DNA from 4 places in the Planococcus sp. 11815 genome. Region 3 is predicted to be linked to each of the others. Evidence: riboswitches for the same ligand, from Rfam matches in the RefSeq annotation. Region 3 holds a riboswitch; each other region holds the start of a gene.
The links. Region 3 has a riboswitch for thiamine pyrophosphate ahead of M1Q06_RS08545 (ABC transporter substrate-binding protein). Riboswitches for the same ligand answer to the same signal wherever they lie in the genome.
Positions count from the first base shown of each region.

Region 1: it holds a riboswitch for thiamine pyrophosphate, as region 3 does, so the genes downstream of both, M1Q06_RS09070 (YkoF family thiamine/hydroxymethylpyrimidine-binding protein) here and M1Q06_RS08545 (ABC transporter substrate-binding protein) in region 3, are expected to answer to the same signal.
Region 2: it holds a riboswitch for thiamine pyrophosphate, as region 3 does, so the genes downstream of both, thiT (energy-coupled thiamine transporter ThiT) here and M1Q06_RS08545 (ABC transporter substrate-binding protein) in region 3, are expected to answer to the same signal.
Region 4: it holds a riboswitch for thiamine pyrophosphate, as region 3 does, so the genes downstream of both, tenA (thiaminase II) here and M1Q06_RS08545 (ABC transporter substrate-binding protein) in region 3, are expected to answer to the same signal.

Region 1 covers NZ_CP096991.1:1,774,604-1,781,947, reverse strand. Annotated here, with positions in the region: gene M1Q06_RS09085 (LCP family protein) at 1-44, shown strand, start outside; gene M1Q06_RS09080 (AI-2E family transporter) at 102-1,292, shown strand; gene M1Q06_RS09075 (sporulation protein) at 1,360-1,779, shown strand; gene M1Q06_RS09070 (YkoF family thiamine/hydroxymethylpyrimidine-binding protein) at 1,900-2,505, opposite strand; TPP riboswitch at 2,586-2,690, opposite strand; gene M1Q06_RS09065 (hypothetical protein) at 2,873-3,085, shown strand; gene M1Q06_RS09060 (protein adenylyltransferase SelO) at 3,148-4,608, opposite strand; gene citZ (citrate synthase) at 4,769-5,887, opposite strand; gene M1Q06_RS09050 (hypothetical protein) at 6,336-7,127, shown strand; gene M1Q06_RS09045 (M20 metallopeptidase family protein) at 7,338-7,344, shown strand, end outside.
Region 2 covers NZ_CP096991.1:998,607-1,005,950, forward strand. Annotated here, with positions in the region: gene M1Q06_RS05015 (DHA2 family efflux MFS transporter permease subunit) at 1-170, shown strand, start outside; gene M1Q06_RS05020 (DEAD/DEAH box helicase) at 280-1,437, shown strand; gene M1Q06_RS05025 (aminopeptidase) at 1,437-2,660, shown strand; gene M1Q06_RS05030 (SGNH/GDSL hydrolase family protein) at 2,673-3,605, shown strand; gene M1Q06_RS05035 (hypothetical protein) at 3,667-3,816, opposite strand; gene M1Q06_RS05040 (M20 family metallopeptidase) at 3,881-4,963, opposite strand; TPP riboswitch at 5,103-5,202, shown strand; gene thiT (energy-coupled thiamine transporter ThiT) at 5,301-5,876, shown strand; gene map (type I methionyl aminopeptidase) at 6,037-6,789, shown strand; gene M1Q06_RS05055 (tryptophan-rich sensory protein) at 6,835-7,344, opposite strand, start outside.
Region 3 covers NZ_CP096991.1:1,675,517-1,682,860, forward strand. Annotated here, with positions in the region: gene M1Q06_RS08515 (PQQ-dependent sugar dehydrogenase) at 1-341, shown strand, start outside; gene M1Q06_RS08520 (hypothetical protein) at 641-925, shown strand; gene M1Q06_RS08525 (hypothetical protein) at 1,011-1,721, opposite strand; gene M1Q06_RS08530 (nitroreductase family protein) at 2,020-2,664, shown strand; gene M1Q06_RS08535 (MarR family winged helix-turn-helix transcriptional regulator) at 2,771-3,199, shown strand; gene M1Q06_RS08540 (putative quinol monooxygenase) at 3,229-3,525, shown strand; TPP riboswitch at 3,623-3,732, shown strand; gene M1Q06_RS08545 (ABC transporter substrate-binding protein) at 3,861-4,868, shown strand; gene M1Q06_RS08550 (thiamine-binding protein) at 4,868-5,161, shown strand; gene M1Q06_RS08555 (ABC transporter permease) at 5,161-5,928, shown strand; gene M1Q06_RS08560 (ABC transporter ATP-binding protein) at 5,921-6,664, shown strand; gene M1Q06_RS08565 (alpha/beta fold hydrolase) at 6,703-7,344, opposite strand, start outside.
Region 4 covers NZ_CP096991.1:2,557,833-2,565,176, reverse strand. Annotated here, with positions in the region: gene M1Q06_RS13005 (DUF6359 domain-containing protein) at 1-444, shown strand, start outside; gene M1Q06_RS13000 (acyltransferase family protein) at 656-2,665, shown strand; gene M1Q06_RS12995 (S1C family serine protease) at 2,848-3,960, shown strand; TPP riboswitch at 4,365-4,466, shown strand; gene tenA (thiaminase II) at 4,556-5,245, shown strand; gene thiM (hydroxyethylthiazole kinase) at 5,238-5,999, shown strand; gene thiD (bifunctional hydroxymethylpyrimidine kinase/phosphomethylpyrimidine kinase) at 5,989-6,867, shown strand; gene thiE (thiamine phosphate synthase) at 6,842-7,344, shown strand, end outside.

The sequences.
Region 1 (7,344 bases), 99 kb from region 3:
ACCGCCGTGCGCTGGAAGAATTTTTGTCTCAGCCACTCAACTAATTTTTCAGATAATATGGTAAACTACAGGTAGAAGCCTGTATAAAGAAGGGGATCGCCATGCCGCCAGATGACAATAGACCGCCGTTTTTCGCTACCAACTATATCCGCTTTCTGGGCGGAAGGAATACGTTCTTTACTTTATTGATTTTAATTTTGATCGGGCTTGTCGTGTTCATCTTCAGGGAAGTGTCGTTCATCTTCAATCCACTCAATGTATTCATGAAAACGGTCGTCTTGCCGGTCGTCCTGGCGCTTATCCTGTTTTATTTGCTGCGGCCAGTGTTGCGGTTACTGGAACGGTTCAAGATCCCGAGAATTTGGGGCATTCTCATTATCTTCCTTGGGGGTATCGGGCTCTTGACGTTGTTGAGCGTCCTTGTGTTTCCATTTTTAAGGGACCAGTTCCAGAACTTGATCGAGGAATTTCCGGATTATTTCATGCGCTTATTGAATAATATCGACCAGTTCTTGCGCAATTCCTTTGTCGGTGATTATTACCGGGATTCAAGCTTCAATATCGAAGCGTTGATTGCCACTTTGCCGACCAGCATCGCGGATACATTGCAAGCGACAGTGACAGGCATCATTTCGCGCGTCACCAGCTGGATTTCAACCATTACGGGCGTTATCTTGTCGATTGTCATCGTTCCGTTTATCCTGTTCTATTTATTGAAAGACGGCGATAAGCTTCCGGACTATTTCCTGAAACTGTTGCCGCCGAGGTTCCGCGACGATACAAGAGAAGTTTTAAAGGATGCAGACAAACAATTGGGGGCCTATATTCAAGGCCAGCTCATCGTGGCATTCTGCATCGGCGTAATGGTCTATATCGGCTTTTTGATCATCGGCATGGATTATGCGCTGCTGCTTGGCGCCTTGGCGATGGTGACCAGTATCGTTCCTTATATCGGTCCAGCAATCGCAATTACGCCCGCTGCGATCATTGCACTTGTTACCTCGCCGTTCATGCTCGTGAAACTGGCGATTGTGTGGACCGTTGTGCAGCTGGTGGAGGGTAATTTGATCTCGCCGCAAGTGATGGGCAAGACGATGTACATCCACCCTGTCACGATCATTTTCGTCCTATTGACGGCAGGCTCCTTGTTTGGCGTCGTCGGAGTCATTTTGGGGATCCCGATGTACGCGTTGCTGCGGGTCATCGTCAGCCATTTGTACAAGTTGTTCAAACGGCGTTATAACCGCTATGAGACAGACTTGGATAAACAATACGATTATACTGAGCTTTAAGAGTGCCGTTTAAAGGCAAGGAAAAAGTGGTATGGAGAATTATCAAATTTTGGGGGTATAGATTTTTATGAAATTCAAAGACTTTTTATCTTCAATCGGCATCGGTTCGATCAAAGTGGACACTGTAGTGGAAAGGCCGCATCTTGAAGAAGGCGAAACATTGAATGGGACTGTCTATTTAGACGGTGGAAGCGGCGATCAGGAAATCGATTATATCGAACTGCAAGTGATTCGTTTAGTGGAAGATTACCGGGAAGACAGCGATTTTGATTTTTATGAAACGCCAGTTGCCAAGCAGAGCTTGGAATTTGCGGGGGCCGTGAAATCAAAGAACACCGTCATGCAGCAATTCGAGATTGTCCCAGATGAGCGGTGGGTGCTGGAAAACGTAAATGCCAAATTGATCTTGCGGACCATTGTCCACGTCAAAAACGGCGTTGATGTACAGGATGAAGACGAAATCACTTACGGCAAAATCGAGAGTTGAAAACAGTTTGAAGATAATCTTATTATGTTAACCAAAACAACACTCCCAGCAGAGAACGATCCAACTGCGGGGTGTTGTTTTTGTATGACCAACATTTAGGGTCACAAGGTAATTTATTCTTTAAGAAAAATTTTCAGCGCCCGTTTTATGTGAAGGACTGTTGATGCTCATGGAAACGGTCATCACTAGATGGGGATATTGATCAGAGCGTGCGCTCGAAAAGCAGGTTTCATAAAAAGAAAAGACCTCATGGATATCCCCGTGAATGCCGCTAGCGTATTGCATGGAATCGTTCCACACGCCGAACTCTTTGGCACGTTCCACTTCGCGGTAGATGACATCCATATAGTCGGGGTTGTTCATCGGGTAAAGCGCGAATTGCGATGAAACATATTGCTCGGTACGGTCTTGGTTTGCCGGTTTAGCGGGTGTCTCCAAATACACATCGCCCGCGGTATCTCCAGGACATCCAGCTGAAAAGGTGCCGGACAGGGCGATATGTTCCTTTGTCTTCGCCGCATGAAGAGTGAGCGCCTTCGCAACATTGAAGACATGCTGTTGTTTGCCCCGGATGACGGTGGAGACATCATCGGTTTGCATCCACACATGGGATGTATCGGTATCCTTTAACGCGCTTTTGATGATCTTGATAAAATTTCCGCTCATCGGATGCAAGGAAAAGCGAAATCCGACGATCGGGCTGTTGCCGCATGAAGTTGGTTCCATTTAGAATCCCTCCTAAAAATATGCACAAAAAAGCCGCATCCGTGAAGATGCAGCCACTTTACCTTACTTCGTAGTCATGTCGGAAAGTCACCGCACTTCCTCACGCAGGTCCTAACCTGATCGAGTCATAAGGGATCGGAGCGAAAGCTCTCATCTCAGCAAAACATGCACCCCCAGTGCAGAAAAACTGTATGCGGTTTTAAGTGTCGGGTTTGCCCGATGGCTAAAGTCTAAGCCAAATACTTTTCCAAGTAAAGGGGTTCTCCTATTTTCAACGACAATGAGAAAGTGATGGCTGAGGTGAATACTCCCTAAAAAATCGGGTAAACCTAAAGCAGACAAGCATTTGAGGAGGAATCCAATTATTATGGCATCAACAAAAAAATTCCGCGTCGTTTATCATTTCGGCGCAGGCGTCGAAGCGGTCAGCACCGTCGAAGCAGATACCCCAAAACAAGCGGTCAGCGGTCTGGATGCGGATGATTTCCGCGAATTTATCGGCGACAACGATACGTATTACCAATTCAAGATGGACGAAGTGAAAATGGTCAGTGTCACTGAAGTCACAGACGGACAGTGATCGAACAGACAAGCGCAATAGAGAAAATCCCCTGCCGATGAAAAGGCAGGGGATTTTTTGGTTCATGTTCCGCAATAGGTCTGGTATGGAGGCGTCGAAGGCGGTGGAGGGGCCGTATAGGGCTGCTGTTCTTCGGAATGGGAGTATGGATTTCGAAGGATATCCAAAAGATTTTCCATCACTTCATAATCGCCTTGCGCTGCCGCTTCCAGTGCCGCTTCCACGCGGTGGTTACGCGGGATGACGGCCGGATTCCGGCTTTTCATCAATTCCAGGATTTCTTGTGCCGAGCGGCCTTCTTGCTGCTGACGGGCTTTATAGCGGCTATGCCACTCTTTAAAAGCCGGGTCGTTTGCCAGTTGGGGCTCTTCCACTGCTTCGAAAGTCAAGAAACGGAATGTATTGGTATAATCCGCTTGCTTTTCCTGCATCAATGCCAGCAAGTCATCGATCAATTGTTCGTCTCCTGGCGCTTCGGTAAACAAGCCCAATTTTTCGCGCATGCCTGCTAAATAAAATCGTTTTTCTGAACTTACGTATTCCTCAAGCGCTCCTTGGAGAGACGACAAGGCCTGTTTTTCCGGAATCTCATCTAAAAGAGGAAACAGGGACTCTGCAAAACGCGCTAAATTCCATCCGCCGATGAGCGGCTGGTTGCGATAAGCATAACGGCCGCCAGCATCAATCGAGCTGAAGACCGCGGATTCATCATAGCGGTCCAGAAAAGCGCACGGGCCATAGTCGATCGTTTCGCCGCTGATCGCCATATTGTCCGTATTCATGACGCCGTGGACAAAACCGGCGAGCTGCCATTTCGCGATGAGTGAAGCTTGCCGCTGCGCTGTCTGGCGGAATAATTCGATATAGCGGTCTGGACCGGAGATTTCTGGGAAATGCCGTTTGATCGTATAATCCGCCAAAGCTTTCAAATCTTCAGTCGAACGGTATTTCGCTGCGAATTGAAAAGTGCCGACACGGATATGGCTTGAGGCCACCCGCGTCAGGATCGCTCCAGGTTCTGCAGAGTAGCGCTGAATCTTTTCTCCTGTCAACACAACTGCAAGGCTTCTGCTCGTTGGAATTCCGAGCGCATGCATGCTTTCGCTGATAATGTATTCCCGCAGCATGGGCCCGAGTGCCGCACGGCCGTCTCCGCTTCTGGAAAAAGGCGTGATGCCGGCGCCTTTTAATTGGACATCGAAAATCTCGCCATCCGGTGTTTGCTGTTCACCGATTAAGATGGCACGGCCGTCGCCGAGCATCGTAAATTGGCCGAATTGATGGCCGGCATAGGCTTGGGCGAGCGGGAAGCTGCCTTCAGGAAATTGATTGCCTGCAAATATTTGCAGTGATTCAGGGCTGTCTAGCCGTGCTGGGTCCAGGCCAAGTGATTTTGCCAATGCTCGGTTTGCGATAACGAGTTCAGGCGATGAAACCGGATTGGCCTCCATCGGGGCATATAAAGTTTTCGGCAGGCCTGCATAACTATTCTGCAGTTTCCAGCCGGTTTCTGTGTAATTCATGAGAGCGCCTCCTATCTACAATTTGTCGGGCATGTCTTTATATTATTATAGCCGTAATGAAATCCTTGAAACAACCATAGCGGGCTGGCTCGTGCAAATAGAAAAGCTTGAGCCGTACACCTATTAAAAGGTGCTGCGGCTCAAGCTTTTGGTCATCGTCTTAACGTTCTTCAACCGGCACGTAAGTCTGCATGCCAGGCCCGATGTATTCCGCACGCGGGCGGATCAGGCGGTTGTTCGAGTATTGCTCCAAGATGTGCGCGAGCCAGCCCGACGCACGGGAGACCGCGAAGATCGGCGTGAACAAATCATGCTCGATATTCAACGAGTGGTATACAGATGCCGAATAGAAATCGACGTTTGGTGGAAGCGGTTTGGCGCTTGTCACCATTTCTTCGATCTTGACGGACATGTCGTACCACTTCGATTCGCCGCGAAGCTCGGTGAGCTTTTTCGACATTTCACGCAAGTGCTTCGCACGTGGGTCGCCTTGTTGATAGACGCGGTGGCCGAAGCCCATGATTTTCTCTTTGTTCGCCAGTTTTTCGTTGATGACCGGCTCGACGTTGTCGACCGACCCGATTTCTGTGAGCATCTTCATGACTTGCTCGTTGGCGCCGCCATGAAGTGGGCCTTTCAAGGCGCCGATCGCTGCCGTCACACCGGAATAGACGTCGGACAATGTCGCCACTGCCACACGTGCCGTGAACGTCGATGCGTTCAGTTCGTGGTCAGCGTGCAAGACAAGCGCTTTGTTGAACGCTTCGACTTCGATGTCTTTTGGCTCCTCGCCAGACAGCATGTACAGGAAGTTCGCTGCGAAGCTGTAATCCGTTTTCGGCTGGATCGGTTCTTTGCCTGCACGGATGCGGCCGAATGCCGTGACGAGCGTCGAGATCTTCGCCTGGATTTTGATGGCTTTGCGGTAGTTCGCTGCATCTTCCATCACTTCCGCTTCTTCGTCGAAGAGACCGAGCATGGAGACCGCTGTGCGCAGTGCCGCCATCGGATGGACGTTCTTGATGTCGTATGTCTTGAAGTGGTCGAGCACCGCTTGCGGCACCGCCATGTTGTCAGCAAGCTGCTGTTTCAGCTCTGCTAGTTCGTCTGCCTTCGGCAAACGCTGGTGCCACAATAGGTAGATCACTTCTTCGAAGCTGGCGTTGTCCGCCAGATCGTCGATATTGTAGCCGACGTATGTAAGGGTATCATCGATGATCGAGCTGATCGCCGATTGTGTTGCGACTACACCTTCTAAACCTTTAGTTGTTGTTGTCATAAAAAATCTCTCCTTTTTGATCATTCTGGTTGCCGGTCAGGGGCTTTAAGTTGCGCTATTTTTAAAGCGCTTTCATCTGGTTTCAAAAAATAAAGCCTGCGCTTTCACGACCGGATTTAACTGATTATTATGTAAGTTTACAGGAAATTGGCAAGTCGCAGGAATTGGGGAGCTGAAACACGGAAAAACGGCTTGAGGCAGTTAATTGATGAGCTGAGAGACAGGGGAATTATAATTTATGCGCATCAAATGGTACAGTAAAGCATATAAGAAATTCACAAGGATGCCAGCGGGTCAGCTATCGGAATGTTTACGCGGTGTGAAAAAAGGGAAAAAGCTCTTGCTTGTGTTTTTGAAAAGGTTTTTCTTATAATAGGGCTAACCATATGAGAATGGAAATGACTTGAAAAATGGAGAAAGATGGACATACACAGAAGGAGTTAAACCATTGAAAACTACGGAACAAGGGATCCGCTATATTGAATTAATGGATGGAGAGCCGGGAATTGATATTCCGGCGATGGTGAAAAAAGCGAAAACAGCGTATAAACCGTTTAATTTCAAAGATAAAATTGAACTTCTTTTCTTTTACAATGAGCGCAAAGATTTCAGCCATGCGATCTTCACTGAATACGGCATCATCGACGATGAATTTGACGGCAAGAAAGCCGTCCATCATCCGTTTGGCGTCAAAAGCATCATCGGAATCGAAATATCGGGAGATGACACCATTCCCTTGATTGCCTTTGTCATCGGACAGGCAATTGAGCATTTCAAGCAGAACATGGACATCCGGCGGCATGCCGAGTGGCAGGATTTGGACAAGAGTGACAGCTACCAATGCTGGCAGACGTATTTCTGTCAGGTCCATAGTTCAGTGATCCGACACGAGATGGAAGGCTCGGCAGATTTGTTCTTGAGAAGCTTGCCGTTTGTCTTGGCGAAAAAGGAAGAAAGTTTTTCTACCCCATACATTACAGGCACATTCCGCCATTTGATCCATACCTTAAGCGAGCTGTATGTCATGAGGCAAGCGGGCGAAACGGAACAGGCGGATGACTATACGAAAACGGTCAGCGAACTCACCGACCCGGCATTCATGGAAATCTATGAGAAGCTTTACGCCGAACTGGCTGAATATTTGGAAACACTCGGCATCAAATACAATGAAGTGCACGATTGTGCAATTTTCACTGCCATCGAGCAGCGCAAAAGTCAATTCGCCGCATTATACGGCTAAATTTCATTCGATACTATAACACCTTTCAGTAAAATTAAGATAGCTCGACTTCTGAAGAAGCCTTTGCAGTAGCGAAGGCTTCTTTTTTATTGAAAGGATATTCAGAAAAATCAAAATGGTGGTAGCATTTTACTGCTTAAGTACGGTACACTTTTTATTAACGGAATGATTAAGGTTTATTTCCTTAAATACGAAAAGTAGGTGACAGCCATGAAAC
Region 2 (7,344 bases), 680 kb from region 3:
CGCAGGAAGCGACTATTCCTGCCATGCTCGAAGGCATTAACTTCTCCTTTACGGTGTCGACTTACATCGCACTCGCTGCGTTTCTGTTGGCGTTATTCATTAAAAAGCCCGACCAGAAAGCGACAGAAAGACAAAAAGAACGCGTCTATAAACAACGCTATGCAGATTGAAAAGAGGCGGCTCCTTCTAAAAAAGGAACCGCCTTTTCATTTGCCGAAAAAGGCGGCAAAGAGCCGGATATGGTACACTTAAGGCATCGAAAAGAAGGTGGAATGACACATGAATTTTATAGAAGAACTAAGTCCTGTCTGGCAGGATAAATGGAAACAAACCGGCTTTACCGAAGCGATGCCGATCCAGGAACAGATGATTCCGGAAATGCTCGCAGGAAACGACATCGTAGCGGAATCTCCGACCGGCTCGGGAAAAACGCTGGCTTACCTGTTGCCGATCTTGGAACGCGTCGATCCGAAAAAACCGAATACACAAGCGATGATCATTGCGCCGTCACAAGAGCTCGCGATGCAAATCGTCAACGTCTTGCGTGAATGGACAACGGGGACGGATGTCACTGTTACGCCGTTGATCGGCGGCGCGAATATTCAGCGCCAATTGGACAAGTTGAAGAAAAAACCGACGATTGTCGTCGGCACCCCGGGGCGCTTGAATGAATTGGTCAAGACCAAGAAACTCAAAATGCACGAGGTACGCATCATGGTTCTTGATGAAGGCGACCAATTGATGGCACGGGAACACCGCGGCATCATGAAGGACCTCATTGAAAGAACGCAGCAGGATCGCCAGCTCGTGTTGGTATCGGCGACCATTACAGAGGAAATCGAATTGGTGGCAGAGCGCCTGATGAAGCAGCCGACAAGATTGCAAGTATCGGCTGAACAGTTGCCGAAACAAGGAAAAGTGACGCATTCGTTCATTAAAGTCGATGAACGCGACAAGACCGACTTGCTTCGCAGCCTGTCGCATATGACAGGCGTAAAAGCACTTGCATTCGTCAACAATCTCGACCAAGTGTTGATGAAGGAAAGCAAATTGAAATTCCGCGACGCCAAAATCGCGACTTTGCATTCCGAAATGAAAAAAGAAGAACGCAAGAAAGCATTGGACGATTTCCGCAAAGGCGACACGGCGGTATTGATCGCAACCGAAGTGGCAGCGCGCGGGCTTGATATCGACCAATTGACGCATGTCATCCATGTCGATGCACCGATGACAGTCGAGCAATATTTGCACCGTTCCGGCAGAACCGGGCGCGCAGGGGCTGATGGGGAAGTATTGACGCTTCTGGCTTATGCCGATGAAAAGCATTATAAGAAATTGACGAAAGAATTGCCGAATAAGCCGGTGCAGAAAATCATGCATGGCGGCGAATTGGTGGAAGGCAATAGCAAAACCATGACAGCAAAGGGGAAAAAATGATGAGCTTTCAGGACAAGTTAGCGCAATATGCGGAATTGACTGTCCGTGTCGGCGTCAATGTCCAACCGGGGCAGGAGCTATTAATTGCGACGACGACGGATACCGTGGAATTCACGCGTTTGGTCGTCGAGAAAGCCTACGAAGCAGGGGCTAAGCAAGTCCATGTCGCGTTCACGGACCCGTCAGTTATACGGACGCATTACGAATTGGCACCGGACGCCGCGTTTCACGAATTTCCGGATTGGGTCGTCAAACAGCGCGACGCCATCATCGATCATAAAGGTGCATTCTTGTGGATCGATGCGGAAGACCCGGATTTGCTTACAGGCATTCCTGCAAAACGCTTAAGCGATGCGCAAAAATCCGCTGGAAAAGCATTGGAACGCTATCGCCAGGCTGTCGGATCCGATAAGATCGCTTGGTCGATCGTTGCGATCCCCTCTGAAAAATGGGCGCAAAAAGTGTTCCCGGACGAAGAGGATCAAATGGCCGCTCTGTGGCAAGCGATTTTCCAGACCGTGCGCATCGGAGACGGTGACGCAGTCGCGTTGTGGCAGGAACATATCGCCAACCTGGAACGGCGGGCGGCCGCATTGAACGAACGGCGCTACCGGAAATTGCATTACCGTGCGCCAGGAACCGATTTGACGATCGGCTTGCCAGATGGCCATATTTGGATGAGCGGCGCTTCCCGCACACCGGACCATGTGCCGTTCATCGCCAATATGCCGACTGAAGAAGTATATACCGTGCCGGCCAAACTGGAAGTTGAAGGCACCGTGCGTAATACGAAGCCGCTCGTTTACCAAGGCAATATCATCGATGGCTTTACGTTGCGCTTCGAAAACGGCCGTATTACAAAAGCTCAAGCAGAAATCGGCCAGGAACTATTGGATGAATTGCTTTCAGCCGACGAAGGCGCAGCATATCTCGGGGAAGTGGCGCTTGTGCCGGTGGAATCGCCGATATCGGCTTCCGGCATTTTGTTCTACAACACCTTGTTCGATGAAAATGCATCGAATCATTTGGCAATCGGCGATTCCTACCCGACTTGCCTCGAAGGCGGAAAAGACTTGGAACGCGATCAATTAAAGGATTACGGATTGAATACATCGATCGTCCATGAAGATTTCATGATCGGCTCGAGCGAGATGGACATCGACGGCATTACAGAAGACGGCAAGACCGAAGCGATTTTCCGAAAAGGAAATTGGGCATTCTAACGAGGTGAGCACATGAAAAAGACAATGAGTGCGGCAGCAGCTGGGCTATTGCTAATAGCAGGGAATACGGCATCTGCGGAGCCGCAAATTCCTGCCGCTTATGTGGCTATCGGCGATTCACTGGCGGCAGGCCAGACGCCGAACCGGTCAATCGACAGCGGTTATACAGATTTGATTGCGCAGGAATTGACGCGCAACCAGCCGCTGGCGTTCTATTCGAAAGACTTGGCTTTCCCTGGATTCACCACAGGAGATGTCCTGGAAAGCATCGAGTCGGATGAAGCAAAAGAGCTGCTTGGCCAAGCGAACATTATCACGGTGTCTGCCGGAGCGAATGATTTGCTGCGCCTCGTGCAAGCGAATGCCGCTGAAGGGGCGTTGAGCTTTGAAGAGATCCAAGCGGATTACGCACTGAATGCGGCGCGTGAAAATGTCGAAATGATTCTTTCTGGACTGGAAGAGCTTGCGCCGTCAGCGGATATCTATGTAATGGGCTATTATTTTGCTTACCCGCATGCCCGTGACAGTCAAAAACAAGGCACGGCTGGGCAATTGGAGCAATTAAACGACATCCTCAAGAAGGAAGCAGAACAGGCGGGCGCGACATTTGTCGATTTAGCCGACCGTTTCGGTGAGGATGCCGTGGAACTCGTCCCGAATTCCGGAGACGTCCATCCGAACGTAGATGGCTATCAGGAGATGGCGAACGCATTCTTCGAGCAATACGGCGAAGGGTTTGAAGTGGAAGATGCAGAACTTCCGGAACCGGCGCCTGTAACGTTTGAAGAAATCCAGCAAATGCAAGAACAGGAAGAGCCATCAGGTGAAGCGGATGAAGAAGAGGTCGATTCGGAAGATGTTTCAAGTGACGATTCTGCCACCAAGCCTTCTGAAGGCAAGGATCTGGATTATTTAGCGATTCGCCAGGCATTGCCGCTCATTTAAAAAGCTTAAGCAATATAAAAAGGCCGGAGAAAATGAATCATTTTCTCCGGCCTTTTATTGTTCAGCGGCTTTTTCGTGAGTCGCTGCGGTTACGTGCATCGTTTTCATTGTTTGCATTGTTCTTCTTGCGGTTGTTCATCACTTTACGGATGATCGGGTATGCAATCGGCCCGTATTTAATCGCAGATCTGACAAGTCTTCCAATAGCCATATTTATCGCTCCATTCATTTTTTCGTATTGAGGTTTAGTAGAGTTTTCCCGATTTCAGCCTTTTTTAAACCTCTGTTGGGGCATTGGCGTGTGCGATCAGAATATCCTTATAGGAATGGACACTTGAAATGGAGACGTATTCCGCGTTGCCATGCCAGTCGTCTCCGCTCGGCCCGAATTCGATGGCGCCTTGCCCGCCAATTTTCTCGGCGTAATAACGGGTGTCGGCAGCACCGTGCTGGCCGAACAATACCGGCTGTTCCGATAGCGTTGATTCGACGGCCTTCATCAAGGTCTGGATGTATGGATGGTCGTCCGTCGTCGTCAAGGCAGGGGTCGAACCGCTCGCCTTGTATTCCATATCGACATCGAGCGTGTTGGCCAGCTGTTCCATCTGGCGGACGATCTCGTCCTTGTCCTGTCCCGGCATGAAGCGGATATCGTAGGACATCTTACAGATTTCAGGCACTACATTATAACGATCGCCTGCATTGATAATCGGCAAGTTGACGGAAGGCTGCTCATAGTATTCCGTTGATTCTTTGCGGAACGGCAAATCGTTCATGCCGGCATGGAATTTCATCGCCGATTCGATGGCGTTAATGCCTTCCCATGGGCGCGATCCGTGAGCCGGTTTGCCTTTGAATGTCAAATCCATTCTCAGGATGCCTTTCGATTGCAAGCCGATCTTCAAATGGGTCGGTTCACCGCAAATGACGAAGTCGCCGTAATGGCCTTGGTCGACGAGCCATTTCGAAGTATTGCGTCCGCCAATCTCTTCATCGGTGACAATGTGCAAATGCACTTCACGCGGCAATGCAGAAGCGTCGAGTTCGACAAATGCCTGCATCATCGCAGCAACCCCGGCTTTCATGTCTGCCGACCCGCGGCCATATAGTTTGTCGCCTTCTTCGATTGGGGAAAATTGCTCTTTATGCCCGGGCACGACGTCGACATGGCCGTTCCAGATGATCTTTTCGGCGCCTTGCCCTTTAGCTGCTGTCAGCATGAGGTAGCCGTCGTTATCGTGTACTTCGACTTCTTCGCCTTTCGCCTTGAGCCAGGCAGAGCAGAACATCAGCGCTTCGTTCGCTCCTTCTTTCGTATCGCTTTCGATCTTGATCAAATCCTTCAATAAATCAATCATTGATCCGGCAGTTTTCAAACTGCCTCCACCACCTTCCACAAAGTTTGCTAGTTTCTATCTACCCTAATCCGTTTGGCTGAAACGGCCTTGCAAGCCAAGTATGCGTTGTGTACAATACACATAATAGCGGAATAATTGTATACACCACAAGGGGAGCTTTGGCTGAGAGTGAACGAGTAAGTTCTTACCCTTCGAACCTGTAAGTTAACACTTGCGCAGGGATGTGGATGGAAAACCGGCCCAAGCGGCGCCAGGATCTGTCCTGGCGCCGTTTTTTATATGGTTTTTTAAAAACGGCCCTTCTGGTGATGTGCAAATCCAAAAGGAGGCAGTTTGAATGAGGAATAAACGTGTATTGTTAATGGTCGAAATTGCAATTTTTGCAGCTCTCGGCTTTGTATTGGATTTTATCGCCTTTCGCATGCCGCAGGGGGGATCGGTCAGCCTGGTCATGATCCCGATCGTGCTGATGGCATTCCGCAGGGGCGTCGGAGCGGGTGTCATCACGGGGCTTTTAGTCGGCTTGCTGCAGATTGTCACGGGCTTTATCTCGGTAGCGCCGCTGTCGTTCGGCTTTGTGGTCATGCAAGTCATTTTGGATTATTTGCTGGCATATGGCGTCGTCGGTTTGGCCGGTATGATGCGCGGCCGTTACTTGGAAGCCGTGCGTGCGAGAAAGACCGGAAAAGTCATTGCCATGGTCGCACTTGGCGTATTGATCGGGTCATTTCTCCGTTATGTGATCCATGTCATTACGGGGATCCTATTCTTCGGCATGTTTGCGGAAGGCAATGTCTTCGTCTATTCAGCAGTCTATAACGCTACCTATATGATTCCCGTTGCGATCGTCGCAGCGATTGTGTGCTCTTTGTTGTTCATTACAGCGCCGCGTTTGACGCAGCCGGATTCATGATGAAAGCCGCCTTATCGATAGGCGGCTTTTTTTGTTGGATAGATCTATTAATCATACTAAGTTTGGGTATTTATGGGAGTTGAATGAACGGTAGGAGAGGCGAGAGCGGCTTATTCTATGTTATAATGCTCAAATAGAATAGTTTGAAAGAAGGGTCAGTATGATAGCGACTAATGAAAAAGATATTGAAGGTTTGAAAAAAGCCGGACAAATGGTGGCGGAAATCCGCGAAACGATGAAAGCGGCCGTGAAGCCCGGCATAACGACGAAAGAACTCGATGAACTGGGCGGACGCCTGTTCAAAGAATGGGGCGGCGTCTCTGCCCCGAAATCGGAATATGATTTCCCGGGCTATACATGCATCAGCGTCAACGAAGAAGTGGCGCACGGGATTCCAGGTAAGCGTGTCATCAACGACGGCGATATCGTCAATATTGACGTGTCTGGATCATACGGCGATTATTTCGCGGATACCGGCATTTCATTTGTGGTCGGAGAAGGGCACGAAGCAAAAGAAAAGCTTTGCCAAGCCGCGGAATCCGCATTCGAACGCGCCATGATGAAAGTGAAAGCCGGCGCCAAACTGAACCAGATCGGCAAGGCAGTCGAACGCGAAGCGAAAGACCAAGGCTTGTTTGTCATCAAGAACCTGACAGGGCACGGAGTTGGGAAATCGCTTCACGAAGCACCGCAATATATCCTTAATTATTACGATGCGTGGGAAACGACGATCTTGAAAGAAGGCATGGTGCTTGCAGTCGAGCCGTTTATTTCCCAAAAGGCTGAGCATATCATCGAATCAGGGGACGGCTGGACCTTTATCACGCCGGACCAATCGCTCGTCGCACAGATTGAACATACCGTACTCGTCACAAAAGGCGAGCCGATTTTGCTGACAAAACTCGAAAAATAAAATCAACAAATATAAAAAAACAACCATCAGCTGATGGTTGTTTTTTTATGGCGTCATACCTGTTTTTGCCGGCTTCTTCTTAATCAACAAGATACCGGTCAGTAAGACGCCGCTTAGGAATAAAGCTGCCGTGCTGACCAATAGTTCATCCATGCCGTGGCGTACAGCAATCGCGACGAACGCCCAGATGAAGACCAAAGTCAGCGGGATATCCGAATGATGGAAACGTATATGAAGCGCCAATGCGGTCGCCACGGTCAGCATGATGACCGTCCATAACTGATCGCTCAGCCCCCAGCCGCCCCAGCTGTAGAAAGTCAGGACATAGCTAATATTGGCGATGGTCGCGACACTAATCCAGCCCAGATTGACAGAGACCGGCAAACGTTCCGTAAAGCCCCGTTCGCCGTTTCCGTATTCCAAGTACAAAGCGATCAGCGACAATAGATAGGCAATCATTGCAGCGATCGACCAAATAAAGAACTCATAATGCCAGCAAAGCAGCCAGGCGATATTGAAAACAGCGCTCAAGATGAAATACAATGACACTTTTGC
Region 3 (7,344 bases):
GTATCGAGTACACTGGTGAATTAATCAATGATGGTATTTCAGAGCACGAAGCGCAAGGCTTTGTGGAACCAAGATATTATTGGGATCCAACAAGTGCACCAAGTGGTATGTCATTCTATGATAATGACGCAATCCCTGAATGGGAGAACAATTTGTTTATCGGTGGTTTAGCCCCGAACTATATTGTACGTGTCGTTATTGAAGATGACATCATCGTTGGAGAAGAACGACTATTGACTGATGAAGCTCAACGTTTCCGTGACATTCTTGTAACTGAAGATGGCGCGCTTATTGCGAGCACTGATGGCGGTCTGATTTACCAGATTACTGCAGCAGAATAATTTATTATCCTCTAAAAGCATCTACTCTCATATCAGCGTCATTAATTTGAGTGGTATGAAAATATTAAATAAACAGGCATTCATGTATTCTCATGAATGCCTGTTTATTTGCTGTTTGAATAGATTGAAAGTGTAATGGCTGTAGAAGAAGGGGCTTGAAACCATCAGCAACTCTCATTGTCTTTTATGGTATAATTACCCAAATTACCAAGGGGTTATCGATTGCTTAAATACGAAAACATTTCATTAATAAGGTTATTTATGCTTCGTATTCAGTTTTATGAAGAGGAGGTTTCTTTATGAAATTAACCATCATACTTCTGCGTATTGTATACCTTCCTATAGCTGGACTTTTTATACTTCCCATATCTTATTGGTTTGCAGCTGGCTTCATCTCCGAATATGGACCGGAATCACCTGAAGTTATCTTTCCACTCTGGCTAATCCCCGCTGCAGTGTTCTTGCTCGGCGTCGTCATACAATGTTGGAAAAAGTATTTTTGGTTAGGAATAGGTATTACGGTGTTCTCGTTTATTTTGTTCTTTACAGACATCATTCCTTATAGAGCAATCAATCTGTTTTGAAATGATGGAACCGGTTTATGAAAAAGAGAAGCGAAAATAAACAAGCCCGGCTCAGTTCATAACTGTGCCGGGCTTATTTTGATATCTACCATTCGAACACAAATTTCAGTGTAATCGTAATCGCAGAGTATAGGATGACGGAAATAAGGAAAGTCGGGAAATGCGTGTCCTTTTCGCTCGGCAATTCGTGCTTGAATACGGTGAAGATCATGGCGCCGGAAACGAGCGAGAAGACGATCGATTTGAACAGCGGCGTCAGTTCAGTCGTCAAAGCGACAATCCAGCCGGCGACAATGCCGACAGCCAGTATATAACGACCGTATTTATTGTACTCCACAGGAAACTTCCGCCACATATCATGGGCGACCGCCATGAAATGCGGACCGATCGCGACGCAGTAGAACAAAGCTTGAATGGCTGACACTTCAAATGATAGGACAGAGTAGGATACGAGCGCGTTATAGAAAGCATAGAACACGATGACCGACCAGAAAGTAGAGGTGTGGGAAATATAATTTTGCTGAATGACGATTTGAATGCCGACAAACAAGACGACACCGAGAAGGCCGATGAAATAGATTTCCGACTCCATCGTTAGCTGCCGGTACGGTTCTTCGATCGCCGCTTGCTGCTTATGAAGTGTGGGGAGCAGGTAGATAAAAATATACGAAACAGCTAACCCGCCTGAAAACGAGAACCACTTCACTTGCTTCAGTTTATCTCGAGGCACCAGGACGCTCGCGAAGAAATGGATCAAGATGAATACTATGCCGATCAAGAACGGTATCAACAGCATGACCCAAGCCTCCTGTCAGATGAAATGATCTGATGAAATGGCGAGCTTTTGTTAAATTAAAGGGTACTATAAATAACGTAAATTGATTTTCTATATTGTACTGCTTCGTTTAGAAATAATGAAGCCGCTTTTACATAATTTTAGCAAAGAACTAACCGACTTGGCCTTGGCGATTCGATTTGTGAAACTTTCTGGTTGCATTTTTTCTTTAACGGCTTTATATTATGTGAGGCATCAATTAATGAGGGGTCAATTAATATTTCTCAAAACTATTAGGGTAGAAAAAGGAGCAATTAAGATGAACACATTACAAAACAAAAAAACCAATGATTTCAATGAAATCGTCAATGGGCGCCGTTCCATTAAGCAATACGACCCGGATGTGAAAATCAGCCGCGAGGAAATGACCGAAATTTTGGAACAGGCATCCACGGCCCCTTCTTCCATCAATATGCAGCCTTGGCGTTTTGTTGTTATCGACAGCGCAGAAGGAAAAGAAAAGCTTGCGCCGCTGGCATCTTTCAACTTGGAAAAAGTGATGAGTGCATCAGCTGTCATCGCCGTGTTCGGCGACCTTAACAACATTGAATACGCAGAAGAAATTTACGGAAAAGCTGTAGAACTCGGCTATATGCCGGAAGAAGTGAAAGAATTCCAAGTCGGCTACTTCAAACCTTTGTATGAAGGCATGTCCAATGAGCAGATGAAAGACATCGTGCTATTGGACTCAGGGCTTGTGTCCATGCAATTGATGCTCGTTGCCCGTGCATTCGGCTACGACACCAACCCGATCGGTGGCTACGACAAGGAAAAAATCGCTGAAACGTTCGGCCTGGACAAAGAGCGTTATGTGCCAGTCATGCTTCTCACGATTGGCAAAGCCGCCAACGACGGCTTCCAGTCGTACCGCTTGCCGGTCGAGACGACCACAACCTGGAGCTAAGCCAGCCAATCTTGAGTATTCGGGATTTATGTATTATATTTGACTGGTCAATGAATAGTGGGCACAGCTATCAATTGACTTCATCGATTATTTAGGAGGTCTTTCAATGCCGTGTTCATTTTCAAAGCAGGAACAAGTGCTGCACCAGTTTAAGGGCCTGACCAATCAAATCAGCCCGAAGTTCGAGCGTTGCACAGGCATCAGTGCGTCGCGTTATGAGTTATTGTCGCAGCTTTATAAAGTTGACGAAATCAACCAGTCAACGCTACAAAAATTGGTCAATATCGATAGCGCCGCGGTCACGCGCCATTTAAAACAGCTTGAAGCGAGCGGCATGGTCAAAAAGCGCAGAAATCCAGAAGACAATCGCGTCATTTTTGTCAGCCTGACCGATGAAGGCCGCGAGCGCATCGTCGAATACCGGAAAGAAAATACAGGCTTCGTCAAGCAAATGCTCCACGATTTCACCACTGAGGAAGTGGATGCGCTTAGCGATATGCTCCGGCGCATGCAAGACAATATCGTTGATTATTAAAAATACACATTAAAGGATGGCGAAATGAAATGATGATTATCCATGCACATTTGCAAGTAAAACCTGACCAAGAACAAGCGTTTTTAGATGAAGGCAAAACTCTTATTGAAGCATCGCGTCAAGAACCAGGCAATGTACAATACGATTTGATGAAATCGGTCGAGAAGGACGGCCATTACACGATGGTCGAAGTATGGAAAGATGCGCAAGCAATCAAAGCCCATAACGCGAGCGAGCATTTCACGGCATTTTCAAAAAAAGCAGCCGGATTCATGAGCGCGCCGATGGAACTGAAAGTCTATAGCGGTGAAGCTGTCCCAATGTAAGAAAAACTTGATGGTTTAAACGAGATATCAGGCAATGCTTGAACATCTCGGTGAACTGTGACAAGATAGACCTTGAAAGACAAATGCTAATTTCATAAAACACATGTGGGGGAATCGGTGTTGCCGATTGAGAGAATATCCGTGAGATATTGACCCTTGGAACCTGAACTGGCTAATACCAGCGGAGGGAACATATTCAAATCGGTCTATTCTGCGATGATATGCGCCCAAGGTTTCTATAACCTTGGGCGCTTTTTTGTATCCGCAATTGGATATGTCCCCTGACTCGGCTCCTGAAATCATCTTTTATGAATTCATTCAGAGGGGGAAACAAGATGAAAAAATGGTCGATTGCCATTGCACCGGTATTGCTGCTGGCGGCATGTACAGACGAAGCGGAAAATCCGGGCAGCGATGTGGCGAATGAACAGCAGGAATTGCAAGAAGTGACGATGGTCTTGGATTGGACGCCAAATACCAATCACACCGGATTGTATGTGGCACAGCAAAATGGTTATTTTGAAGAGCAAGGGCTCGATGTCGAGATCATCTTGCCGGGTGAAGCGGGCGCCAATCAATTGGTCGCTTCCAACCAGGCGGAATTCGGCATCGGCGCACAGGAAAGCTTGACGGAAGCGAGAGTACAGGACATTCCAATCGTTTCGATCGCGGCGCTCATTCAGCACAACACGTCCGGATTTGCATCACCTAAAGACAAAGGAATTGAGTCGCCGAGCGATTACGAAGGGAAAACTTACGGCGGCTGGGGAGCGCCAGTCGAAAAAGCGGTGCTTGGGTCCATCATGGAACAAGACAATGCCGATGTTGAAAAAGTCGACATCGTCAATATCGGCAATAGCGACTTTTTCACGGCGGTCGAACGCGACATTGATTTTGCGTGGATCTATTACGGCTGGACGGGCATTGAAGCAGAGTTACGCGGCGACGAATTGAACATGCAGTATTTGACGGACTACTCGGACAAACTGGATTATTATACACCGGTCCTGATGACCAATGAAAACTTGATTGCAGAAGATCCGGAAACCGTTCGTGCATTCACCAAAGCAGTCTCGCAAGGCTATGAATTCGCCATCGATGAGCCGGAACAAGCAGCTGAGATCTTGATCGAAGCGGTCCCGGATTTGGATCCGGAACTGGTGAAAGCGAGCCAGAAATGGCTGTCGCCGAAATATCAGGACGATGCTGCGAAATTCGGCCAACAACAAGAGCAAGTGTGGGCGGATTACGCTGCCTGGATGTTCGACAACGGGTTGCTGAATGAAGAATTGGACGTGGAGCAGGCGTACACCAATGAATTTTTACCGGAGGAGGAAAATTGATGGGCAATGCACTATTAAGTATTCAAATCATCCCGAAAACGAAAAACGGGGAAGACGTCATTCCGTATGTGGACAAAGCAATCGCCGTCATTGAAAAGTCAGGCGTCCCGTACCAAGTCAATCCACTGGAGACGACGATGGAAGGGGATATGGCGCAGTTGTTTTCGATCGTTGAGGAAATGAACGAGGCGATGATCGAAAACGGCAGCCCGAACGTCATCTCGCAAATCAAAGTGCTGTATCAGCCGAGCGGCGCATCGATGGATAAATTGACGGAGAAATACCGGCCGTGATGATTGTGCGGAAAGGATGGAGACCGGTTCTGGTCCTCATCCTTTTATTAATCATCTGGCAAGCGCTGGTGCCGCTGTTTGAAGTGCCGGACTGGCTATTGCCGACCCCTTATCAAATCGGGCTGGAAGCGGTAAACAGTTGGCCAAACTACAGCGGGCATTTGTTTGCGACGATCCGGTTATCGATCCTCGGCTTTCTCATCGGATCGTCGATCGGCCTTGGCGTCGCGATAATCCTTCATCTCGCGCCGAAACTGCGGGAGACCTTTTATCCTTTGCTGATTTTATCGCAAAACATTCCGATCATCGTGTTGGCGCCGCTATTGGTCATTTGGTTCGGCTTTGGCTTATTGCCAAAACTGATCATCATCATTCTCGTGTGCTTTTTCCCGATCACCATCGCGGCACTTGACGGGTTCAGGCAGACGAGCGGCGAATTGCTTCATTACATGAAAATGGCAGGAGCCAACAGACGCCAGATTTTTTGGAAGCTCGAATGGCCGCATGCGATGGCGTCGATCTTCTCGGGATTGAAAATTGCGGCGACCTATAGCGTCATGGGTGCCGTCATTTCCGAATGGCTCGGGGCGCAGGAGGGCATCGGCGTCTATATGACGCTCGCCTCGTCGTCGTTCCGGACGACGCAAGTATTTGTCGCGATCTTATTGATCATGTGTTTGAGCATGCTGTTTTTTGCGGCAATTGTGTTACTCGAAAAGCGAGTCATCCGCTGGAAAACGAGTGGGGGAGGGAATCCGAATGGCTGAATTGGCGATTGAGCAATTGATGAAAAGCTTTGAGGGGACCGAAGTGCTGAAAGAGTTATCATTGAATATAGCAGACGATGAATTTGTCGCCGTGCTCGGCCCTTCCGGCAGCGGTAAAAGCACGTTATTTCATTTAATTGGCGGGCTTTATGAGCCGGATGCAGGAAGTATTCTATTGGGCGGCGAGAACATCAACGGCCAAAAAGGCTCCGTCAGCTATATGCCGCAAAGCCCGTCGCTGCTTCCGTGGCGCACCGTGCTGGACAATGTTTTGTTAGGGGCTGAGATCGCTGGACACAAAGATCAGCAAGCAGCTATTCAAATGATGGAAAAAGCAGGACTGGCAGGGTACGAGCAATCGTATCCGCATCAATTGTCCGGCGGCATGAAGCAGCGCGTCGCTTTTATCCGCAGCCTCTTAAGCCCACAGCCGCTCATTTTGCTGGACGAGCCGTTTTCAGCGCTGGATGAATTCACCCGTTCGGAAATGCAAAAATGGCTCCTTGATATTTGGCAGCACAATAAACGCTCGATTCTTTTCGTCACGCATAATATAGAAGAAGCTTTGTTTCTCTCAGACCGCATTCTGGTGTTATCGGAAAAACCTGCGCGTGTCGTCGCAGAATTTAACGTGCAATTCAAGCGGCCGAGAGTACAAGGCATCACGTTGACAGATGAGTTTCTCCAATACAAAAAGGACATTTATAAAGTGTTGAAGAAAGAGGAACCAAAATAGAAATAGAGAAGGCCGTCGAGATTTCCCGACGGCCTTCTCTATTCACTTAGCGAATTTTTCTCTTCGTTTAGATCGCTTGTTATCCATTTCCGTAATAGGCGATTGAATTCTGTTGCTTGCTGAACAGGCCAATCATGTCGAGCGCCTGGAATAAGCATTCCGACCGCATTCGGCATGACAACAGGAGCCATTTTAGTCGAAGCGATTATGGCGAGCGATTCGTGCTCTCCAGCCGCAAACAGTGCGGGCTTGCGGAAAGAACTATACGATGCATCGAGACGGAAGCGAATGATTTCCTTAAATATGGCTTCATATGTCTCGCGCGTTAGCAGTTGATAATTGGAGACGAAGTCAGGGATCTTTTGAGGTGGCAAGCGGTAACGTTCGCGGGCCATCTTTTTGAGATGCGATGTATTGTGTATGTTCCGCTGCACAGCGCATGATTGCAGTTTCAATAAAAACCCGTAACGCAACGGCTGGACCGTGATGCCGCTAATAAAGAGGCTCAATACTTTTTCTGGGAAACGCTTAGCCAATTCCAAGGCGACATGGCCTCCTAAAGAAAGTCCCACTATATGAACAGCTCGATCCTTAATAACTTGATGGGCAATTTGTTCGGCACTATCCGCTAAACTGACCCAAGGTATCGCGGCACTTTTTCCGTGTCCAGGCAAATCAAC
Region 4 (7,344 bases), 880 kb from region 3:
ATCACATTCACAGAAGGCACAATCGATGAACTTCTTGAAAGCGGCAAGGATTTGACGGTTCAATTGGAACAAGCGAACTTTACGTTCACAGCGGCCAACCTTCAGCAATTGGCCGAAGCGGCCGGGGCGGAAATGACGCTTGCCCTAGCAGTCGATGACGCAGAGCAAGTCGATAAGCGCCCGGCACTCAGCGACCAGCTTGATATCGCTGTACTTGGAGCGGACGGCGAAGAACTTGGCTTGACACTCAGTGAACCGATGGAATTGAACTTCCTGACGAACCCGGATGTCAAAGTCCAGTTCGGCGCACGCCAGGATGACAAAGGCAAATGGAAAATCATCCAAGGTGACTTGAACGGAGAAACATTCACGCTTGAAGTGAACGAATTCGGCAACTACACAGTCATCACAAACAAAGGGCAACTGAAGAAAAGCAAAAAGTAACAAGGGAAAACTGCCGGAAACCCAGTATCTGCTGGGAATTCGGCAGTTTTTTTAAATAGGAAGAACTAGAATTGTGCCTTGAAAGAAGAATTACTTGATTGTCTTATCATGAAATAGTGAAAATAATTGTCATGATTTATGATTTAAAAGGAAGAATATGCTAATATAAAATTTGTGTGATTTATGAAAATGCAAGGAGCTGTAAATTTTTATGGAGACTGAAAGACGTATCCGGCCGGAACTAGAAGGCATACGCACAATCGCTGCATTATTGGTTGCGATCTATCATATATGGTTTAATCGCGTATCAGGCGGAGTCGATGTATTTTTTGTCGTATCCGGATTTTTGATCACGACTTCATTGCTTTCGATGTACCGAAAAAATGGCCGGATTTTATACTTTTCCTATATTGTAAAACTATTAAAACGTTTATTGCCGACGGCTTGGTTAATCGGGATTACCGTCTTGATTGCAAGCCTGTACATATTGCCCCCATTTACGAAACAGCAGAATGTCAATGAATTTTTAGCTTCCGTTTCCTACTTCCAGAATTGGCGGCTTGCGATGGATTCGGTGGATTATTTAGCACAGAACAATAGCGCCTCGCCGTTTCAGCATTTCTGGGCGCTGAGTATTCAGTTCCAGTTTTATCTGGTATGGCTTGTCGTCTTCTTTGTGGCCATCTCGGTGCTGAAGCTGATTTCAGGAAATAATATGAAACGCATGCTGACGGTATTGATTGCCGTGCTTGCCTTGGCATCATTCAGCTATTCGGTCTACTTGACCGCAGCCAATCAGCCAGTGGCCTATTACCATACATTCACTCGTGTATGGGAGTTTGGGATTGGCGGCTTGGTCGCATTGACAATCCACAAGCTTGTCGTCTCGAGCCGTGTGGCCTGGCTATTCGGCTGGATGGGCTTAATCGGGCTCATCAGCTGCGGGATCATCCTTCAAGTGTCAGAGCTATTCCCGGGCTATGCTGCGCTATGGCCGGTGCTTTCAGCCGTTCTGATCATCATCGCGGGGAATAATTCAACGAACTATTCAGCTTTCCAACTGCTTAGTTGGAAGCCGCTCGTCAAGTTCGGAAGCATTTCCTACGCCTTCTATTTATGGCATTGGCCATTGCTGATTTTCTACTATGCGCTATTTGACGTCGAATCGGTTTCGCTCCAGGGCGGATTGGCGATTATCGCTGTAGCAACGATTTTTGCTTACTTTACGATTTACGGTTTCGAGTTGCCGATCCGGAAAATCCAGTTCCCGGTCTGGAAAACCGCCAGCATTATTGCGGTCTTCTCTGCCGCCATTTGGGTCTCGACCATCGCTTATCAAGAAACTTACTTGGCGGGACCGCCCGTCAGTTCCGAGTTGCTCAGCGAAAGTTTCGAGACGCACCCAGGTGCCGTCACTTATTTGGAAGACGGCCGCCTAACGCCTCCTGCGGAATTTGAGGAATCCTTCCTGCCGAGCTTGGACTTCGTGAAGCAGGATCGATCTGAAATATATGAAGATGGCTGCTTGTCCGGCAAGGGAACGACAGAAGCCGAGCCGTGTGAGTACGGGGCATTGACCGATTACAGCCATACGATCGCGTTGGTCGGGGGATCACATGCCGCCCATTGGCAGCCGATGCTTGCGGAACTAGCCGATGCCCATGATCTAAAGATTGTCACTTATTTAAAAGGCAATTGCCGATTTACGGAAGAGAGCAGAAAAGGTTTTGAAGAATGCGATGTCTGGTTCCAAAATGTAAAAGAGGCATTAATTAATGAAAAACCTGATCTGATTTTCACGGTAGGGAATGTAGGGAGCTCGAAAGAAGATTTCGATGAAGTTTCGGATGGATTTGTTGAAGCTTGGAAGTTTTTCGAGCAGCACGAAGTTCCGCTATTCCTCGTGCGTGATACGCCTTGGTACGATCAAAACGTGTTGACGTGCCTAAGTGAAAATCCGGATAATCCGGAAAATTGTAAATCCGACCGTGAGGATGTCATCCGGGACCCGAGTCCTTTAGAAGAAGTGGACTATATGCCGGAAACTACTAACACGATCGACCTGACTGATTATTTTTGTGACCAGGAATCCTGTTATTATGTCGTCGGAAACGTCGTCACGCATTTCGACAGCAACCATCTGACAGCGACTTTTTCCAGAACGTTCGCTCCGGTCTTCGAAAAGCCATTGCTAGAAGCATTGGAAGCTCAAGAAAAATAATGGATTGAAAGCTGCCTTGGCTGCTGCGAAAGCAGTGCGCTAAGGCAGCTTTTCTGATTCCGGACATTCAATGCCGGGCGTGCAATGGAACTACATTCCCTCTATTTCAGTGTCCTTTCCCGTTCCTTTTTCAATTATGGCTTGCTATAATGAATGCACATTAACGGAAGCGGGTTGAGACTATGGACAAACGGATGATGCACTGGCTGATGATTTTCCTGTCAGCGATGATCCTCGCGGCTTGCGGAGGGACAGATACAGAAGCACCGCCATCAGCTGAAACCGAGCAGGCGGATTCACCGGTTGATACGGCCGCTCAGGAAAAAGCGGTGATGATCGCGAATGCGAAGACGCATGTCTACACGATCTATACCGATTTCGAGCAAGGCTCCGGCTTTTTGTACAATGACCAAGGCGATATCTTGACGAATGCCCATGTGGTGCGCGATGCGACCTTTATTGCACTCGTCAATAGCGACGGCCAGGAGTTCGCAGGCAAAGTGATCGGCATATCGCTTGATGAAGATCTGGCGCTGGTCCGTGTCGAGGACCTCGCAGGAAAAGAGCCGCTCGAGCAGGAAATGGAACCGGTCGATATCGGAACGCCGGTCATCGCTATCGGCAGCCCGGAGAACGCAGCGAACACTGCGACCGAAGGGGAAATTACCGATACCGGCGTCGATTTTTCGGAAATGTTCGTCTATACGGATCTCTATGAAATGAATGCCTTGATCAAGCAAGGCTCGAGCGGCGGGCCGCTTTTGGATGCAAGCACCGGCAAAGTGCTCGGCATCAATTCGGTCATGCTCGAGGACAATCCCGAAATCGGCTACACGATCCCGCTGTACTTGAAAAAGGAAATGTTGGATAGCTGGGCGAATAATCCGGAACCGCTTCCCGAGTCGCAATTGGTCGAACCGTCCGTGAAGGATGCCTATTTTGATGAAGCGTTGCTGGAGAGTTTCATCGAAGCCTATTATGACTTGCTGCCGTATTCCATGAATGATGAGCAACTGAATTATTATTCTTCGTATTTAGTACCGGGAAGCCAGGCAGTTGAAGAAGTCGACAGTGTTATACAAGAGTATTCAACAGAGGGCCGCGTGTATGATTCGGTCGTGCCGGAAGTCACTTCCGTCGAGATTGAAGGCGATGCCGCATATGTGGAAGCAGGCGCTGTGTTCAATTACCATGAAGCAAACGGCGAGACCGGAACGATCGACCACCGCCGCCGTTACACTGTCGTGATTGATGAGTACGGGGATTATCAGATTGAATATGTGGAAGAACGATAAAGGGCCTTCAGTTATGGAGGTTCTTTTTTTTTTGTGAAGGAATTAAGTGTGGATGAGCTTACGTTGCAGGGGCATGCTTGCCGAGGGGCGGGCGTCGAGCCCTTATGGCTATGCCATATAGGTCTCGCCAGTCCCGCGCGATCCCTCCGGCGTCAGCCCCTTCCACTACAGCTCTATATTTGAAATGACAATGAATTACATAGCCCATTAAATTTCATATGCATAAAATGATGACTTCTAAGAAAATGGATTAAAACGGACGAAGTCAACAAAATGACTAACCTAATCACATATTTGGCAAACCCAATCTCTCGCATTATGCATTCCAAAAAAACCTTAATTTCAAAAAGTTTTGAATTCAAAAGCCAGTTATGGTATTCTATTGCCGACAATAAAAAATATCGCTATTCCACTAGGGGAGCCATGTTGGCTGAGACGGACAAGAGTTCGGACCCTTTGAACCTGATCTGGATTATACCAGCGTAGGGAAGTGGGCGAATTGTGAGCCTTTCTCCAATTTCTTCAGCTGACCTTTATCGCCGCTTCCTTACCTGGGAAGCGGTGTTTTATTTTGCCCAAAAAAGGAGAGAGCGACATGACATTTTGTAAAGAAGTCCGGTTGGAATGTGCAGATTTATGGGACGCCAGTTTTGAACACCCGTTTGTGAAAGGCATCGCGAAAGGCGATTTGCCGCTCGATGTTTTCAAGTTCTACGTTATGCAAGACGCCTATTACCTGACGCATTTTGCGAAAGTCCAGGCGATCGGTGCCACCAAAGCCAAAGACCTTAAGACGACGCAGTCATTTGCGCATCACGCAGAACAGACTTGCGCCGCGGAACTCGCGCTTCATGAATCGTTCATGGAATTGCTCGGGGTGACCGGGGAAGATTGGAGACTATTCGAACCGTCGCCGCACGCGTATGCTTACGTTTCGCATATGTACCGCTCCGCAGAAGGCGACTTGGCCGACGTACTCGCCGCACTGCTTCCGTGTTATTGGCTTTATTATGAAATCGGCGAACGTTTGAAGACGGCGACACCGGAAGAACCGATTTTCCAAAAATGGATCGGCACATACGGTTCCGAATGGTTCGGGGAACTCGTCAATGAACAGATCGAACGCATGGACCGATTGGCTGAAGGATTGCCGGAAGAGCGGCGCAACGAATTGAAAAAGCGCTTTATGAGAAGCAGTTATTATGAATGGCAGTTCTGGCAGCAAGCGTGGACGATGGAAACCTGGGAACTGCCCGTGAAAAAGGAGAGTGTCCGCCATGCTTAGGGAATTGCGCGCACGGAAGCCATTGATTCATTGCATCACCAATCACGTCGTCTCGAACTTCCAGGCAAACGGCTTGCTCGCGCTCGGCGTCTCGCCGGTCATGGGCGACGAACAACAGGAAGTCGCTGAACTCACAGGGCACACCGATGCCTTGTCGCTCAATATCGGCACAATCACGGAGCGCTCTTTCGAAAGCATGCTCATCGCGGGACGCGCCGCGATGAAAAAAGGCATCCCGATTGTGTTGGATCCGGTCGGTGCCGGAGCGACAGCTTATCGTTTGCAAGCCGTAAAACGATTGCTGACGGAACTCGATATCACGCTACTCCGCTGCAACGCAGGCGAACTCGCGGCCATTGCAGGAGAAGAGTGGCAAGCACGCGGCGTCGACGCAGGCGAAGGACAAGGCGATTTGGAAGCTATCGCTAAGCAAGTTGCTGATGAATACCAAACAATTGTCGCGGTGACAGGCACAAGCGATTTGGTGACGGATGGTGAACGGACCGAGCACATCACAGGCGGAGACCCGTTGATGGCGTCGGTCACCGGAATGGGTTGTTTGCTCAGTGCGGTACTTGCAGCATTTTTAACGGACGAAGAATCTACCCCGCTTGATGCGCTTGCATATGGTTTGCAGATTTATGCGAATGCAGGAAGCCGTGCATCGAAAATCGCCTTGAACCCGGGAACTTTCCAAATGGCCTTTTTGGACGAGCTATCGAAACGTCAGGAGGCGGCACTTTATGGACGCTAAAGCGCAAGTATTGACCATCGCCGGATCTGATTCAGGCGGTGGAGCGGGGATACAGGCGGATTTGAAAACCTTCCAGGAACTCGGCGCATTCGGCTGTTCTGCAGTAACGGCGGTGACTGCCCAAAACACGCAGGGCGTTCACGGTATTTACCCGATGGACCGGCAAGCGGTCAAAGAACAACTCGATGCGATTGGAACCGACTTCGATATCCGTGCGCTCAAGACCGGCATGCTGTTTGACGCGGGCATCATCGAAGAAACAGCGATAGGCATCAAACGCTACGGCTGGGACAGGCTCGTCATCGACCCTGTCATGATCGCAAAAGGCGGCGCTTCCTTGTTGCAGCAGGAAGCGGTCGAAGCAATTAAAACCTTGCTCGTCCCGCTCGCTGCCATCATCACCCCGAATATCCCGGAAGCGGAAGTGTTGAGCGGCATAGACATCACAGACGACGCCTCGCGCAGAAATGCGGCGGAAGCGATCTTATCGCTCGGAGCGGAAGCGGTGGTCATCAAAGGCGGCCATAGCAGTGACCCTGACGTTGCAGAAGACTTTTATCTAGATCAACAAGGTACGGTGATCTTGCTGCGTTCGGAGCGTCTTCAAACGGAACAGACGCATGGCACGGGCTGCACGTTTTCAGCGGCATTGACAGCTGAACTCGGCAAAGGCAAACCCGTGGAAGAAGCTTTGTTCACCGCCAAGGAGTTCATCCAGGCAGCACTCGCGTATCCGCTTAACATTGGGTATGGCCACGGCCCGACGCATCATGCGGCGTACAAAGAATCTATTGAAAAGGAAGTGGTTCATCTTGTTCGGGAATCCAGCGATTTATTTTCTAATGGGTACGACAAACGCAGGTACTAAAGAGCCGCTCGCCTTGCTTGAAGAAGCGCTTCAAGGCGGCATCACCCATTTCCAGCTGCGCGAAAAAGGGCGAGGCGCATTAACGGGCGATGCGCTTGTGGAGTTCGCCGCAAAGTGCAAGGGCCTATGCCGTGAATACGATGTGCCGCTATTCATCAATGACGATGTCGAACTCGCCTGCATAATCGAAGCGGACGGCATCCATATTGGCCAGGACGATATGGACTGCGGACAAGTGAGAAAACAAATCGGCGCGTCGATGGCTCTTGGCGTTTCGGTGCATTCAGTCAAAGAAGCGAACGAGGCGCTGACGTGCGGCGCCACCTATCTCGGCATGGGACCGGTATTTGGCACGCGCACAAAAAGCGATGCGAAACCGCCCGCGGGTGTCGCTGAAATCATTAAAGTGAAAGCTCAATATCCGCACGTACCCGTCATCGGCATCGGCGGCATCGAACCGGGCAACGCTGAAATGGT